DNA from 4 places in the Streptomyces sp. NPDC038707 genome. Region 4 is predicted to be linked to each of the others. Evidence: riboswitches for the same ligand, from Rfam matches in the RefSeq annotation. Region 4 holds a riboswitch; each other region holds the start of a gene.
The links. A riboswitch is a leader RNA that binds a small molecule or an ion and turns the genes downstream of it on or off. The one in region 4 is predicted to bind cobalamin.
Positions count from the first base shown of each region.

Region 1: linked by a shared signal. The riboswitch ahead of AB0E62_RS04255 (HoxN/HupN/NixA family nickel/cobalt transporter) and the one ahead of AB0E62_RS19775 (ribonucleoside-diphosphate reductase subunit alpha) in region 4 are both predicted to bind cobalamin.
Region 2: linked by a shared signal. The riboswitch ahead of AB0E62_RS21415 (iron ABC transporter permease) and the one ahead of AB0E62_RS19775 (ribonucleoside-diphosphate reductase subunit alpha) in region 4 are both predicted to bind cobalamin.
Region 3: linked by a shared signal. The riboswitch ahead of AB0E62_RS25555 (cobalamin biosynthesis protein) and the one ahead of AB0E62_RS19775 (ribonucleoside-diphosphate reductase subunit alpha) in region 4 are both predicted to bind cobalamin.

Region 1 is NZ_JBEZUP010000002.1:362,470-366,633, reverse strand. It holds gene AB0E62_RS04260 (nucleoside hydrolase) at 1-658, shown strand, start outside; gene AB0E62_RS04255 (HoxN/HupN/NixA family nickel/cobalt transporter) at 1,049-2,158, opposite strand; cobalamin riboswitch at 2,183-2,368, opposite strand; gene AB0E62_RS04250 (metalloregulator ArsR/SmtB family transcription factor) at 2,447-2,797, shown strand; gene AB0E62_RS04245 (glycoside hydrolase family 13 protein) at 2,878-4,164, shown strand, end outside.
Region 2 is NZ_JBEZUP010000015.1:12,142-16,305, forward strand. It holds gene AB0E62_RS21405 (hypothetical protein) at 416-712, shown strand; gene AB0E62_RS21410 (Sua5/YciO/YrdC/YwlC family protein) at 814-1,404, shown strand; cobalamin riboswitch at 1,427-1,562, shown strand; gene AB0E62_RS21415 (iron ABC transporter permease) at 1,702-2,724, shown strand; gene AB0E62_RS21420 (ABC transporter ATP-binding protein) at 2,727-3,494, shown strand; gene AB0E62_RS21425 (ABC transporter substrate-binding protein) at 3,503-4,164, shown strand, end outside.
Region 3 is NZ_JBEZUP010000020.1:101,812-105,975, forward strand. It holds gene AB0E62_RS25550 (cobyric acid synthase) at 1-1,382, opposite strand, end outside; gene AB0E62_RS25555 (cobalamin biosynthesis protein) at 1,379-2,323, opposite strand; cobalamin riboswitch at 2,421-2,563, opposite strand; gene AB0E62_RS25560 (hypothetical protein) at 2,716-2,943, opposite strand; gene AB0E62_RS25565 (inorganic phosphate transporter) at 2,977-4,164, opposite strand, start outside.
Region 4 is NZ_JBEZUP010000013.1:133,879-138,042, forward strand. It holds gene AB0E62_RS19775 (ribonucleoside-diphosphate reductase subunit alpha) at 1-2,174, opposite strand, end outside; cobalamin riboswitch at 2,298-2,424, opposite strand; gene mctP (monocarboxylate uptake permease MctP) at 2,797-4,164, opposite strand, start outside.

The DNA of each region.
Region 1 (4,164 bases), on a different contig from region 4:
CGTGGACGCGGTCACCCTGCTGCACCGGGAGATCCTGGCCTCCCCGCGCCCCGTGACGCTGATCCCGACCGCCCCGCTGACCAACATCGCGCTGCTGCTGCGCACCCACCCCGGGGTCACCCGGAACATCGAGCGGATCGTGTTCATGGGCGGGGCGGTGACCACCGGGAACGCCACCCCGGTCGCGGAGTTCAACGTGTGGCACGACCCCGAGGCGGCGGCGGTGCTGCTGACGGCGCAGGTGCCGATCACCATGTACGGGCTGGACGTGTTCCGGCGGGTCGTCGTGCCCGGCGCGGAGGTGCGCCGGCTGCGGGCGAGCGACGAGCCCGGCGCCCGCCTGGCCGGGGACCTGCTCAGGTGCCGGCCGACCTCGCAGGGCGGGGAGCCGGGGACGGAGGAGGCGGGCGGTCTCGGCGACGCGGGCGCGGTGTGCGCGGTCGCCGATCCGGCGGGGCTCACCACCCGGCTGCTGCCGGTAGAGGTCTGCCTGGCGCCCGGCCCGGCCCGCGGCCAGACCGTCGTGGACCTCAGGCCCGGTCCCGGCGAGGCCGAGATCCACGACGACGGCCCCGAACGAGCCCGGGTGGACGTGGCGTTGGACGTGGACGTGGAGCGGTACGTGAAGCTGTACCTGGAGACGGTGGAACGGTCCTAGGCCCTGCCGGGCGGCGGTCCGGGGCGCGGCGAGGGTTTGGCGTTCGCCGCCTTCCCGCCGCTCGGGCCGGCCGCGCGGCTGCTGCCGGACGGGCTGCCCGGCGCCGGACCGACCGGGGGTGTCCCGGGGCCGCCCGGTCCGGCTCGGCGTGCCGGCCGCGGCGCCGCCCGCGGTCGCCCTGCCGCTCGCCGACCGCTCGGCGCGGGCGCGGCGGCCGCCCGCGCGGACCGGGTGACGGCGGTCCTCCGCGGGGCGGCCGAAAGCCTGGACGGCGGACCGCCGATGGCCTCCGCGCTGTCCCGGCGGATGAGGCCGCCATGACCGTCCTGCCGCCGATGCTCCGCCACACGCCGCCCCAGCCGGTGGTCCGCGCCGCGCTCGCCCGCCGGCTCAGTCGGACGGCGCCGCCCGTACCGCCCAGCGCTCCTCCACCCGTGCCAGCCGCCAGTACGCCAGCGCCGCCGCCCACACCGCCACGAACAGGCCGACGATGAGATAGCCGACGTTGTCCAGGTCGAGGCCGGCCACCCAGCCGGTCACCGGATCGGCGAGGCCGAACTTCTCGTGCACCACGCCGACCAGTTCGATCGTGCCGATGAAGAAGGCCACCGCGATGGACAGGCCGGTGATGGCGAGGTTGTAGAAGACCTTGCGGACGGGGTTGGCGAACGCCCACTGGTAGGCGAAGTTCATGAACGTGCCGTCCAGGGTGTCGAACAGGCTCATCCCGGCGGCGAAGAGCAGCGGCAGGCACAGGATCGCGTACCAGGGCAGGCCGGCCGCCGCGCCCGAACCGGCCATCACCATCAGGGTGACCTCGGTGGCCGTGTCGAAGCCGAGGCCGAAGAGGAAGCCCAGCGGATACATCTGGCCCGGGCGGGAAACGGACTTGGTCAGCCGCCCCAGCAGCCGGTTCATGAACCCCCGTGACTCCAGGTGCCGTTCCAGCTCCGTCTCGTCGTACGCGCCGGCGCGCATCGCCCGGAAGACCTTCAGGATGCCGGCGAGGGCCATCAGGTTCAGGGCGGCGATGAGATAGAGGAAGGACCCGGAGATCGTCGTACCGAGCGCTCCGAGCACCTGGTGGGTGGCGGAACCCTCGTTCATCACCTTCCCGGCCAGCGAGGTGCCGCCCGCGATCAGCAGGGCCAGCAGCACGACCACGCTGGAGTGCCCGAGGGCGAACCAGAAGCCCACCGACACCGGCCGCTTGCCGTCGGCCATCAGCTTGCGGGTGGTGTTGTCGATCGCCGCGATGTGGTCGGCGTCGAAGGCGTGCCGCACACCGAGGGTGTAGGCGGTGATCCCCAGGCCCACGCCGAACACCTGGGAACCCACCTGGTAGTGCCGTGGGGCGACCAGCAGATAGAGGATCCCGAAGGCGACGACGTGCAGGGCGAGGATCACCACCAGCAGCCCCGCCGTCTTGACGGTGTCCTCGCGTCGCCAGCGGAACGAGGGGTGCGCGGACTCGGACAGAGACGTCCCGGGCAGGTTCATATGGTCAGCTCCAGCACCTCGTGGATCTTTCTGAGCTGCCGTGGCCGGTCTCCTGGCTTACGGGTCACACGTCCGCCGTCCCTGCCTTCCCGGTCGTACGACCAGTGGCCCGGCGGTGTGCCGGACGGAACGGGAACTCCCCGATCACAGTGGCGAGGGCCGCGTCGACCTTGCATCGACTTCCCGAGCACCACGGCCCGCCCACCGTAGAGGGGCACGCGGTTTCCTGCATAGCTGCGCATTCACGCAGGTATGCAAGATCACACCGGGGCCTGTCAGGATGGGCGCATGCATCTCGTGCCTGCCGACCGTGCCGATCGTCGGACCATCGACGGTCACCGGGTGTGTGACGCGATCGCCGCCATCGGCGACGCGGGGCGTGTGCGCGCCTGGGCCGGCCGTTTCTCGTTGCTGGCCGACGCCAACCGGCTCGCGCTGCTGCTCGCGCTGCACCGGACCGGACCGCTGGCCGTCTCGGACCTGGCCATCGCCACGGGCATGAACGACCCGGCCGTGTCCCAGGCCCTGCGGCTGCTGCGCGCGGCGGGGGTCGTGGCGGGGGAGAAAGAGGGGCGCGTGGTGCGCTATCGGGTGGTGGACGAGGACGTACGGGGCCTGTTGGAGCACTGCGCCGGCTGATCGCCCCGGAAAAGGTTCCCTTTCGGGCAATGTGGACAGATACAGATTCCGTAACTGTCGTCCGTCCCTAGGGAGCCCGCATGGCAGACCGCCCGCCGGACCTCTCGTCCAGGAACCCCGACTGGTGGCGTCAGGCCGTCATCTACCAGGTGTATCCGCGCAGTTTCGCCGACGCCGACGGCGACGGCCTCGGCGACCTGAGAGGCCTGACCCAGCGGTTGTCCCACCTCGCCGCGCTCGGCGTCGACGCCCTGTGGCTGAGCCCCTTCTACCCCTCCGAACTCGCCGACGGCGGCTACGACGTCATCGACCCGCGCGGGGTCGACGAACGCCTGGGCACCCTGGACGACTTCGGCGCCCTGGTGGGTGAGGCGCACCGGCTGGGGCTGAAGGTCGTCGTGGACATCGTGCCCAATCACACCTCCCATCTGCACCGCTGGTTCCAGGAGGCGCTGCGCGCCGGGCCCGGCTCGGCCGCCCGGGAGCGGTACGTCTTCCGGGCGGGGCGCGGGGCGCACGGCGAACTGCCGCCCACGGACTGGCAGTCGGTGTTCGGCGGCAGCGCCTGGCGGCGGGTGGCCGACGGGGAGTGGTACCTGCACCTGTTCGCCCCCGAGCAGCCCGACCTGAACTGGGACAACGAGGAGGTCCGCGCCGACTTCCGCACCACCCTGCGGTTCTGGTCCGACCGGGGCGTGGACGGCTTCCGCGTGGACGTCGCGCACGGCCTGGCCAAGGACCTCACCGAGCCGCTGCGGGACCTCGGCGCCCTCGGCACGGCCGGTGAGGCGGCCCTGGCGCACCTGCCGCCGGGCAGCCACCCGTACTGGGACCGGGACGAGGTGCACGAGATCTACCGCGACTGGCGCAAGATCTTCGACGCCTACCGCCCGCCGCGCATGGCCGTCGCCGAGGCCTGGGTCCCGGACGACCGCCGGGCCCTGTACGCCCGCCCCGACGAACTCGGCCAGGCCTTCAACTTCGAGTACCTGGAGGCCCGCTGGGACGCGGAGGAGCTGCGCGGGATCATCACCGGGGCGCTGGACACGGCCCGCGCGGCCGGTGCCTCCGCGACCTGGGTGCTGTCCAACCACGACGTCGTACGGCACGCCTCCCGGCTGATGCTGCCGCCCGGCACCGGCCCGGACGCCTGGCTGCTCACCCACGGCACGGCGCCCGCCGTCGATCCGGCGGCCGGACTGCGCCGGGCCCGGGCGGCGACGCTGCTGATGCTGGCGCTGCCCGGCTCGGCGTATCTGTACCAGGGCGAGGAACTCGGCCTGCCCGAGGTCGCCGATCTGCCCACGGAGGTGCTCCAGGACCCGATCTGGGAGCAGACCGGCCACACCCGCAAGGGCCGCGACGGC
Region 2 (4,164 bases), on a different contig from region 4:
GGGGCGTCTGCCCCCGCGAGACCGTTCTATGCACGGTTCTTGTCGCGCACGCCGTGGCCGCGGTCAAGGGCTCGCGCAGGTCACTGCGGATTCGAGGAAGGACGTCCTCCGGGAAGGACGTCGGTCCCGGTCGCGTGGCGACCCGTCGGATACCCCCGGCCCTCGGCTGACAGGCTCTCAGGTTCCTCGTACGCGCGTCCACCATGTCAGTGGCGCATGAGGCCGATACCGGCCGGCACCACCGCCCCGGCCGCCGGCCGGGCACGGCCGGAGGGCTCGCGGAGGAACAGGGCGGCGAGGACGGCGGCGACGAGGATGCCGGTCTAGCGCAAGGCCGCGACGGCGGTCACGTCGCCGTGGGCCGGGGCCCGGACGACCAGCCCGTACGCGGCCATGGAGATCGCCCCGGAGACCGATGACGGCCGCCGCGAGAGTACGGCTGGCACGGGAGACGGGCGGCCTGTCCGGCGCGGACGGTGTACGGCACGTGGTCTCCACCCCGAGCGTGGTCCTCGCCCGGCCGGCCAGTGCCCGCGTCGTCACCGTCGGCGCCGCCCGCCTCGGTCACAGCCTGGACCATGACCAGAACCGTACGGCCCTGACACGGGCCAAGAACCGTGCCTTCCGGACCGGCCGGGCCGTCATCGACGGCGACGCGTTCACCGACTACCTTGACGGCCTCACCCACGCCACCGCGAGGAGCCAGCCCTGAAACCGGTCAGCAGCCCCCAGCAGTCCACGACGGTTCCCCTCACGGCGGTACGCCAGGCCCTCGCCGCCGGCCGAGCCGTCGTTCTGCCCAACCCGGCGCCCCTGACGCGCGTCGTCACCGCCACACGGCCCCGTACGGTCAACGAGGCCAAGGCCCGGCCCGCCGACCAGCCGGTCGCCCTGTGGGCCCACCACCCCGACACCCTCGACACCCTCGCCCGCCACTGGGATCTGGACCCCGGCAGCAGCCGGACGGCCCGACGGCTCCTGGCCGAAGAACACCTCACCGTGCTCCTGCCGCTGCGCCAGGACACCGGCCGGCCGGCCTGGCTGAGCCCAGCGGTCAAAGACGGCTGGATGCTGCTTTTCGGCGCCCGCTGGCAGCCGCTGCGCCCCCTGCTGGACGAGCACCCCGTCCTCTACGCGAGCAGCGCCAACCGCACCGGCCGTCCACCCGCCACCACCAGTGCGGAAGCGCTGGCGATGTTCCCCGAGACAGTCGCCGTCCTGGAAGAACTCGCCCCCGGCCAGGCGGTCCCGCCGGCCGACGGACCGCGGAGGGCCACGACCACCGTGCGCGTCCACCCCGACGGCCGCCTCGAACTGCACCGCCACGGCGCCCAGGACCGGCCCTACGCCACTGCCGACGACTACCTCAGCCACCTCACCAGCCGCTACACCGATCCGCGTTAGCGCCGAAAGGGGCCTCGGGGGCTGTTTGTTAGGCTTGCCCAGCCCTCCGTGGGGGAAGTCCGGTGAGAGTCCGGCGCTGACCCGCAACGGTGTGCACGGCACCGCCCTCCAGGAGTGCCGTGCGAGCCCGATCGCCTGCGGGGGCATGTCGACCCGTTGACTGCTCGCCGTGGACTGCGAGAGGGGATCGCCGGCCGGGTACGGCCGCGCGGGCTGCTCCTGCTCGACGTCCAGCAGGCGGCCCGTGTGAAGGACGGCCCACCCGTGCGCCGAAGGACCGCCCCCAGCCGCATACCCGTGCTGCCGCTCAGCCTGTTACTGCTGCTGTTGCTCCTGGTGTCGCTCGTCGCCGGTGTGACGCTGGGCGCCGCCGGGATCGGCGGGGCGGAGGTGCCGCGCTTCCTGTGGGCCGGGCTCACCGGCGGCACCGTACGCGCGAGCGACGCGGCCGCCTACACCATCGTGTGGGAGATCCGGCTGCCCCGGGTGCTGATCGGCGCCACCGTCGGAGCGGGCCTCGCGGCCGTCGGTGTCGCCGTGCAGGCCCTGGTGCGCAACGCGCTGGCCGACCCGTTCGTCCTCGGCATCTCCTCGGGCGCGGCGGTGGGCGCCAACGCCGTCATCCTCCTCGGCGCGTTCGCCGGGCTCGGGGTCTGGGCGCTGTCCGCCTCGGCCTTCGTCTCGGCACTCGCGGCCATGGCGCTCGTGTACGCCGTGGCCCGCTCCCCGCAGGGCCTGTCACCGCTGCGGCTGATCCTGACCGGCACGGCACTGGCGTACGGCTTCCAGGCCGTCACCACGGTCATGGTGTTCGGCGCGGCCCGGGGCGAGGCGGCCAGGTCGGCGATGATGTGGCTGCTCGGCAGCCTGGGCGGCGCCACCTGGGCCCAGGTGCCGCTCGCCGCCGTCACCGTGGCGGCCGGATGGGCCTGGCTGCGCCGGCGGGCCGAGGCGCTCAACGCGCTCGCCATGGGCGACGAGACCGCGGCCGCGCTCGGCGTCGGACCGGCCCGGCTCCGCCGGGAGCTGTTCCTCGTCACCGCGGCCGTGACCGGGACGGTGGTGGCGGTCAGCGGTGCCATCGGATTCGTAGGACTGATGGTGCCGCACGTCGCGCGGATGCTGGTCGGCGCCGACCACCGGCGCGTGCTGGCCGTCGCCCCGCTCGCCGGGGCCGTACTGCTGGTGTGGGCCGACGTGCTGTCCCGGCTGGTGTTCGCCCCGGCCGAGCTGCCGGTCGGAGTGATCACCGCGGTGGTCGGTGTGCCCGCGTTCCTGCTGCTGATGCGGCGGGGCGGCTACGCGTTCGGAGGGCGCTGAGCATGCGACTCGACATCGACGACGTCACGATCGAGGCCGCCGGAACCCGCCTGGTCGAGCACGTCGACCTGACCGTGGACAGCGGGGCGTTCGTCGGACTCGTCGGCCCCAACGGCAGCGGCAAGACGACCCTGCTGCGCTCCGCCTACCGGGCCCTGCGGCCGTCCGGGGGAGTGGTGCGACTGGACGGCGGTGACCTGCACGCCATGGACCCCCGGGCCGCCGCCCGGGTGCTGGCCGCGCTGCCGCAGGAATCCTCGGCCGAGTTCGACTTCACCGTCACCGAGGTGGTCGCCATGGGACGGCTGCCGCACCAGGGCCGCACGGCCGCCTCGGACCGGGAGATCTGCGCCCGGGCGATGGAACGCACCGGCGTCGCGCACCTCGCCGACCGCGGGTTCCCCGGCCTGTCGGGCGGCGAGAAGCAACGCGTCCTCCTCGCCCGCGCCCTCGCCCAGCAGCCCCGCGTCCTGATCCTCGACGAACCCACCAACCACCTCGACATCGCCCATCAGCTGGACGTCCTGTCCCTGGTCCGCGGCAGTGGCCTGACCGTACTGGCCGCCCTCCACGACCTCAACCTGGCGGCAGCCCACTGCGATGTCCTGTACGTCCTCGACGGCGGCCGGATCATCGCCTCCGGGCCACCCCACGACGTCCTCGAACCCCCGCTGCTGGCAGAGGTGTTCGGCGTCCGGGCCCACACCGTCCGACACCCCGCGACGGGCGTCCGCCAGTTGCTGTTCGACCTGCTCCCGACCACCCTCTGAAGGACGCCATGCGCAAGCGACTCCTCGCCACCGCCCTCTGTCTCGCCGCCACCGCCACCGGCTGCGGTGCCTCGGTCGAGCCGTCGCGGAACGCGAAGACCTCGACATCGGTCACCCTGACCAACTGCGGTCGCCGGGTGACCTACGACAAGGTCCCCGAGCGGGTCGTCACCAACGACGTCGGCATCACGGAGCTGATGTTCGCCCTGGGTCTGGAGGACCGCATGGCCGGCTTCGCCATGCCCGACGAGAAGGGAGACCTGCGCGGTGTGCCGTGGAAGGACGGCTACGAGAAGACGACATGGCTGTCCAAGGACCAGCTCACCAAGGAGAACGTCCTCGATGCCCGCGCCGACCTCGTCTTCGCCGGCTGGAACTACGGTTTCCGCGAGGACGGCGGTTTCACCCCCGACGCCCTGGAGAAGCTCGGCATCCCGTCGTACATCCTCACCGAGTCCTGCCGCAACGGCCGTTCGGCCTCCTCCCGCGGCATCATGCCACCGCTGGACGCCCTCTACGCCGACCTCACCAACCTCGGCAGACTCTTCGGCGTCGAGAAGCGTGCGGCCGCGCTGATCGCCGGCTTCAGGAAGCAGATCGCACAGGTGCGGGCCGAGGCGCCCCGGGGAGCCGACCGTCCCTCGGTCTTCCTCTACGACAGCGGCCGGGA
Region 3 (4,164 bases), on a different contig from region 4:
CGCAGCGCGGCGAAGGAGGTGTTCGGCGCGGGCACGAAGCGGCGGCCCGCGGCGGCGGCCACCTCGCGCAGGAAGGCCCGCCGGAAGCCGTCCGACTCCAGGGAGCCGTGCCAGTGGGTGCCCCAGGTCTGGCCGACGCGGCAGCCGTCCAGGAAGGGGTCGCCGCCCTCGACCGTGGCCACGCCGTGGTGGATCTCGTAGCCGTCGACCCGTTCGCCGAGGGCCTGTCCGGTGGGCCGGGTGAGGGTCTTCTCGCGGGCGAAGCGCACGCGCACGGGCAGGATGCCGAGCCCGTCGACGTGGCCGCGCCGGCTCTCGACCTCGTCCTCGATGTGCTCGCCGAGGAGCTGGAAGCCGCCGCAGATGCCGAGGACGGGGCGGTGTTCGGCGGCCCGGCGGACGAGTGCGTCCGCCAGTCCGCGCTCCCGCAGCCACTCCAGTGCCCGTACGGTGCCGCGGGTGCCCGGGATCACCACGAGGTCGGCGTCGGCCAGTTCCTCCGGGCGGTCCACGAACCGCACGACGACGCCGGGTTCGGCGGCCAGCGCGTCCACGTCGGTGAAGTTGGACATGAGAGGGATCGCGCACACGGCGACCCGGAGCACGTCCTCGCCGACCGGGGGAGTGACGGCGGACTCCCGTACGGTGCCGCGCAGGGAGACGCGCAGTCCGTCCTCCTCGTCGATGCCGAGCCCGTGCCGGAAGGGCAGCACGCCGTAGGCGCGCCGCCCGGTGAGGCCGTGGAGCATGTCCAGGCCGGGTTCGAGCAGGCTGACGTCACCGCGGAACTTGTTCACGAGGAATCCGGCGACGAGTTCCTGGTCCTCGGGCGAGAGCAGGGCGACCGTGCCGAAGAAGGACGCGAAGACGCCTCCGCGGTCGATGTCGCCGACCACCAGCACGGGCAGCCGCGCGCCCCGCGCGATGCCCATGTTGACGATGTCGGTCCGCCGCAGGTTGATCTCGGCCGGGCTGCCCGCCCCCTCGCAGATCACCGCGTCGTACGTGCCCCGCAGTTCGGCCAGGCAGTCGAGCACCGTACCCAGCAGCCGCTGCTGGCGCCCGCCGTGGTAGCCGCGCGCGCTCAGCTCGCCCACCGGCTTGCCGAGCAGCACGACCTGGCTGCTCTGCTCGCCGCCGGGCTTGAGCAGCACCGGGTTCATCAGCGCGGTCGGCTCGATCCGGCAGGCCTGGGCCTGCATCGCCTGGGCCCGGCCGATCTCCGCGCCCTCCCGGGTCACGAACGAGTTCAGGGACATGTTCTGCGCCTTGAACGGCGCCGCCTTCACGCCCTGGCGGACCAGCCACCGGCAGATCCCGGCCGTCACGACGCTCTTGCCGGCGTCCGAGGTGGTGCCGGCCACGAGGAGGCCACCGTTCACTTCCCACGTCCTTTCAGGAGTGCGCGCGCGGCGAGCGTGGTGCCGAGGGCGAGCAGGCCGACGCGGCGGGAGAGCCGTACGGCCCGGTCGATGTCGGTGATCCGGACCGGGCGTCCGGTGCCGCCGTTGAGTACGGGCCGGTGTTCGACCCGGCCGCCGTAGGAGAGCGTCCCGCCCAGCCGGACGCCGAGGGCGCCCGCGAACGCGGCCTCCACGGGGCCGGCGTTGGGGCTCGGGTGCTTGCGGGCGTCGGCCCTCCAGGCGCGCAGGGCGCCGCGCGGGTCGGGTCCGGCGACGGTGGCGAGGACGGCGGTGAGCCGGGCGCCCGGCCAGCCGGCGACGTCGTCGAGGCGGGCGGAGGCCCAGCCGTAGCGGCGGTGGCGGGGCGACTTGTGGCCCACCATGGCGTCCAGGGTGTTGACGGCGCGGAACCCGAGCAGCCCCGGCACCCCGGCCACGGCTCCCCACACCAGGGCGCCGACCACGGCGTCGGAGGTGTTCTCGGCGACCGACTCGACCACGGCCCGGGCCATCCCGTCCGCGTCCAGCGCCTGCGGGTCCCGGCCGCACAGGTGGGGCAGCCGGGCGCGGGCGGCCTCGACGTCCCCCGCCGCCAGGGCGCGCCCGATCGCGTCGGCCTCGCGGGCGAGCGAGGTGCCGCCGATGACGGCCCAGGTGGCGGCGGCGGTCAGCGCGACGGAGGCGGTACGGGAGGGGCGTACGGCGCGTGCGGCCAGCGCCCCGAGTGCGACGGAGCCACCGGCGCATACGGCGGTGTGCACGGCGCCCCAGCCGCGGTGGTCGTGCCACAACGCGCCTTCCACGGCCGTGGCCGCGCGGCCGAACGCGGCGACCGGGTGTCCGCGGCGGGGATCGCCGAGGAGCAGATCGCCGAGGACGCCGGCGGCGGCGCCGTACGCGTATGTGCGGTCGGCACCCATCGGCTCAGCCGGCCGTGGGCACAGGGGCGTTCCTGGTACGGGTCCTTCGGCAGCCGAGCATGGCGATTCATGTCCTCACTCAGGGTGTCCACGCCCTGGTTCGACGGATTCCGGCGGCGAGAGTTCCTGGCTCCCGGGGGTTCTTCCCCGGTGACAGTGGCGGGACCGCGCCGGATTCGCACCGGCTTCCTCTGCTGCCGCCGTACATGGCCCGGGCAGTCCACCACGTGTCCGGAAGGGCCGTCAACTTGCCTTTGACCTGGGGTGCCCGACTGTGCTGAGGCCCACATCGCCGGGGCACCGGGCGGACACGCGTCCGCCCCGCGGCCGGGCTGGTGGGCCGGCCGCGGGGCGTGGGCGGGGATCAGGGGCGGGCGGTCAGGGGCGGGCGGTCAGCCCTTGCCCACGATCAGGTAGATGCCGTAGGCCACGGCCGCCGCGCAGGCCGCGAAGCAGACGTACGCGCCGGTGACGGCGAGCGCGGCGGAGCCGCCCTGGGCCGTGGCCCGCTCGCGGCGGGACAGCCCGTTGATGCCGAGGGTGAACAGGGCCACCAGGCCCACCGTGAACGCGACGCTGACACCCAGAACGGAGCCGAGGGCCGCCCAGTCGATCTTCATGGGGATGCTTCCTTCAGTAACCGTGCGGGCGGGTCAGACCGTGGCGGCCGGCGGGGCGGCGGGGGCCGGTTCGGCGGCCGGGGCGGGGATCGTGGCCGTCAGACCGGCGGTTGTCAGACCGGCGGTTGTCAGATCGGCGGTCGTCAGGCCGGCGGTCGTCAGTTCCCCGGCGGCCGGGACCGTCAGGCCGTCGGCGACCGGCCCGGCGGGCGGCGGGGCCACCGCGGCGATGGCGGCCGTGACGACACCGGCCGGCTCGCCGGTCTCCTCGACCACGTTGGTGTGGTCGACGACCTCGCGGCGGGAGATCTTCCAGATCGCGGCGCTCGCGGCGACCAGGAAGACGGCGACGGCGGCGGTGCCCCCGTCACCGAGGCCGGTGACGGCCTCGGCACCCGCGCCGACCAGGGCGGCGGCCGGCAGGGTGAGCACCCAGGCGACGGCCATGCGGGTCGCGGTGGACCAGCGGACCACGCCGCCCTTGCGGCCGAGGCCCGCGCCCATCACCGAGCCGGAGACGACATGGGTGGTGGAGAGGGAGAAGCCGAGGTGGGAGGAGGCCAGGATGGCGGTCGCGGCGCCGGTCTGGGCGGCGAAGCCCTGGCGCGGCTCCAGGTCGGTCAGGCCCTTGCCCATGGTGCGGATGATGCGCCAGCCGCCGATGTAGGTGCCGAGCGCGATGGCCAGGCCGGCGGAGAGGATCACCCAGGTGGGAGGGTTGGAGCCGGGGGCGAGGGAGCCGCCCGCGATCAGCGCGAGGGTGATGATGCCCATCGTCTTCTGGGCGTCGTTGGTGCCGTGCGCGAGGGAGACGAGGCCGGCGGAGGCGATCTGGCCGACGCGGTAGCCCTTGCGCGTGGAGTCGTTGTCGCCGGTGCCGCCGACGCCGTAGGAGAGCCGGGTGGCCAGGAACGCGGCGAGGCCCGCCACGACCGGCGCGGCGACGGCCGGCAGCAGCACCTTGGTGACCAGGACGCCGCCGTGGACGGCGTCGAAGCCGGCGGAGGCGACGGTGGCGCCGACCAGGCCGCCCATCAGCGCGTGCGAGGAACTGGAGGGCAGGCCCACCAGCCACGTCAGCAGGTTCCAGAGGATCGCGCCGACCAGGGCGGCGAAGATGACCTCGGGACGGATGCCGGTCTCGTCGACGAGACCCTTGGAGATCGTGTTCGCGACCTCCACGGAGAGGAAGGCGCCCACAAGATTGAGGGCGGCGGACAT
Region 4 (4,164 bases):
ATGGTCGGCGTCTCCAGGAACAGGTTGAGCGACTGCGCCTGGTCCAGGAACGGCGTCCGGGCCGCGGCCATGTCGATCAGACCGCGCTGCGGGATCTCCCAGGCCGTGCGGTACAGGGCGCGGACCTCCTCGGGGATCCACCGGAAGTCCTGCACCGAGCCGTTGGCCTCGCGCAGCGCCTCGCGGGTGCGGGCGTCCCACACGCCGAGCTTCTTGAGGTCCTGCACCAGGTAGGAGTTGACCTGGAGGAACTCCCCGGACAGGGTCTCGCGCTTGAACAGGTTCGACACCTGCGGCTCGATGCACTCGTACACACCGGCGATGGACGCGATGGTGGCCGTCGGCGCGATCGCCAGCAGCAGCGAGTTGCGCATGCCCGTGTCCGCGACCCGCTCGCGCAGGGCCTCCCAGCGCTCCGGCCAGGTGAACTCGACCCCGTAGTGGTCGGGGTGCAGCACGCCCCGGGCCGTACGGGTCTTCTCCCAGGCGGGCAGCGGGCCGCTCCGCTCGGCGAGGTCGGCGGAGGTCTCGTACGCGGCGAGCATGATCCGCTCGGCGATCCGCGTGGACAGCGCTTTGGCCTCGGCCGAGTCGAACGGCAGCCGCAGCTTGAAGAAGACGTCTTGGAGGCCCATCGCGCCCAGACCGACCGGCCGCCACTTGGCGTTGGAACGCCCCGCCTGCTCGGTCGGGTAGAAGTTGATGTCCACCACGCGGTCGAGGAAGGTGACGGCCGTGCGGACGGTGGCGTCCAGCCGCTCCCAGTCGATGTCCCCGTCCCGGACGAACGCGCCGAGGTTGACCGAGCCGAGGTTGCAGACGGCCGTCTCGCCGTCGTCCGTGACCTCCAGGATCTCGGTGCAGAGGTTGGAGGAGTGGATGACGTTGCCGGGCTCGGCCGTCTGGTTGGCGGTGCGGTTGGCGGCGTCCTTGAAGGTCATCCAGCCGTTGCCGGTCTGCGCCAGGGTGCGCATCATCCGGCCGTACAGCTCCCGCGCGGGCAGTGTCTTCCTGGCCAGGCCGGCGGCCTCCGCCTCGCGGTAGGCGGCGTCGAAGTCCTCGCCCCACAGGTCGACGAGTCCGGGGACGTCGGCGGGGGAGAACAGGGACCACTGCGCGTCGGCGTTGACCCGGCGCATGAACTCGTCGGGGACCCAGTGGGCCAGGTTGAGGTTGTGGGTACGGCGGGCGTCCTCGCCGGTGTTGTCCCGCAGTTCGAGGAACTCCTCGATGTCGGAGTGCCAGGTCTCCAGGTAGACGGCGGCGGCGCCCTTGCGCCGGCCGCCCTGGTTCACGGCGGCGACCGAGGCGTCCAGGGTCTTCAGGAACGGCACGATCCCGTTGGAGTGCCCGTTCGTCCCCCGGATCAGCGAACCGCGCGAACGGACACGGGAGTACGACAGCCCGATGCCGCCGGCGTGCTTCGACAGCCGGGCCACCTGGTGGTAGCGGTCGTAGATGGAGTCCAGCTCGTCCAGCGGGGAGTCCAGCAGGTAGCAGGACGACATCTGGGGGTGGCGGGTGCCGGAGTTGAACAGGGTGGGGGAGGAGGGCAGGTAGTCCAGGCGGCTCATCAGGCCGTACAGGTCGGCGACCTCGTCCACGGAGCGGGCCGTGTCGTCCTCGGCGAGGCCGCTCGCGACGCGGAGCATGAAGTGCTGGGGCGTCTCGATGACCCGGCGGGTGATCGGGTGGCGCAGCAGGTAGCGGCTGTGCAGGGTGCGCAGGCCGAAGTAGCCGAAGCGGTCGTCGGCGCCCTCCGCGACGGCGGTCTCCACCAGCGCGTCCAGCCGCTCGGCGTGGGCGCGCACGAACGCGGCGGTGCGGTCGGCGACCAGGCCCTCGCGGTGCCCGACCGTGATCGACCCGGTGAAGGAGGTCACGCCCTGGGAGGCGGCCTCGGCTCGGATGGCGAGGGTCAGCAGCCGGGCGGCCAGCCTGGAGTAGGCGGGGTCCTCGGCGATCAGGCCGGCGGCGGCCTCCGTGGCCAGCTCGCGCAGCTCCGCCTCGTCGGCCCGCGCGGACCGGCCGCGCAGCGCGGCGGCGGCGGCCCGTCCGGGATCGGCGTCGGGCAGATCGGCGGTCAGCTCGGACAGGGTCCGCAGCAGTGCGGCACCGGGACCGTCGGTCTCCGGTGCGCTGACCGAAGCCGGGTCGGCTGGCGCGATGGTCACGTGGGGGTCTCCCTCGCTCGGCACGGGGCCTGGCGGAGGGCAGGGGGCGACCACGAGCGCGCACGGCGCCGCGTCCACCGGCCCACTCCACGAGGCCCGGACGTCGGAACGCACCCGGGCCGGGACGGCCGGGTGGGCTGCGGCAGGTCTTCGGACTGAACAGGCGTGCGAGCACGCGAGTACACCGTTGCGGGACAGTTCCGGATTCGCACCGGATTCCCCTGCGACGACAGCGAGGACGAGCATACATCTAGTGCCGGGCTTCCCCGTCACCCCCAGATGTTGTGCCGGCGCGGCTTCACCGGGCCAACACGCGGACCGGCGGCGCGATCCCGGGCCGGCCCGGGCAGCGGATTTTGGCCCCGCTCCGGGGTGCGCGCGTGCGCGAACACGGCGGCCGGCGCGCGTGCTTCGCGAACGCTCGCCGAGTGCTTCGCGGCGGTGGAGAGCGCGACCCGGACGCGGACCCGACGGCGACGGCCCGGCCCCGCACCGGCGCCCCGCCGGTCCTTGGGCCGCCCGGCCCCGCGTCGACGGTGCCGGGCGGGTACGACGACGGGCCGCCGGTCGTCGTGCTCCCGGCGGCCCGTCGCAGTGGGGCCCTGAGTCCGTGCGGGCGTGGTCAGTGACCGGCGCCGGCCGTGGCGGGCGGCAGTTCCACCTGGACGCCCGGGTCACCGGAGTCCGCGGTGTAGTCCTCCGGCTTGGTCTCGTCGATGCCCTCGGGGGCCTTCACGGCCTTCAGGACGAACGTCAGCACCACGGTGACCACGACGTTCAGCACGAACGCCATCAGGCCGATGTAGCCGATCTCGCCGATGCCGGGGATCTCCTTCGCGGAGCCGCCGAAGTGCTTCTGCGTCGGCGAGGCCACCCCGTACGCGGCGACCGTGCCGTAGACCATGCCGACCGCCCAGCCGGCCAGCAGCGCCCAGCGGTGGAACCAGCGGGTGAACAGACCGCCGACCAGGGCCGGGAACGTCTGCATGATCCAGATGCCGCCCAGCAGCTGGAAGTTGATGGCGACGGTCTTGTCCATGGTGAGGACGAAGACCAGCGCGCCGACCTTCACCAGCAGGGAGACCAGCTTGGAGACCTTGGTCTCCTCCGCGGCCGTCGCGTTCGGCTTGATGAAGTCCTTGTAGATGTTGCGGGTGAAGAGGTTGGCCGCCGCGATGGACATGATCGCCGCCGGGACCAGGGCGCCGATGCCGATCGCCGCGAACGCCACGCCCGTGAACCAGTCCGGGAACATGTCCTCGAACAACTGCGGGATGGCCAGCTGGCCGTTGGAGACCTTCACCCCGGCCGCGATCGCCATGAAGCCCAGCAGCGCCAGCAGGCCCAGCATCAGGGAGTACAGCGGCAGGATCGTGGTGTTGCGGCGGATCACCTCACGGCTCCGGGACGAGAGGGTCGCGGTGATCGAGTGCGGGTACATGAACAGCGCGAGCGCCGACCCGAGCGCCAGCGTGGCGTACGTCCACTGGCCCGCCTCCGGCGGCGCGAGCGCCCCGCGCGGCTTGCCGGTGGCCGGGTTGACCTGGCTGAACGCGTGGCCCGCCTTGGCGAAGATGTCGTCGAAGCCGCCCAGCTTGATCGGGATGTAGATGATCGCCACCGCGATGACGATGTAGATCAGCGTGTCCTTGACGAACGCGATCAGCGCGGGCGCGCGCAGGCCGGAGGAGTAGGTGTAGGCCGCCAGCACACCGAAGGCGATGAGCAGCGGCAGGTCCTTGACGAACCAGTTGGTGTCCTCGCCGCCGCCGACGCCCATCACGTCCAGCACGGCCTGGATGCCGACGAGCTGGAGCGCGATGTACGGCATCGTCGCCAGGATGCCGGTCACCGCCACCGCCAGCGACAGGCCCTTGGAGCCGAACCGGCCGCGCACGAAGTCGGAGGTCGTGACGTAGCCGTGGCGGTGCGAGACCGACCACAGGCGGGGCAGGAAGGTGAAGATCAGCGGGTACACCAGGATCGTGTA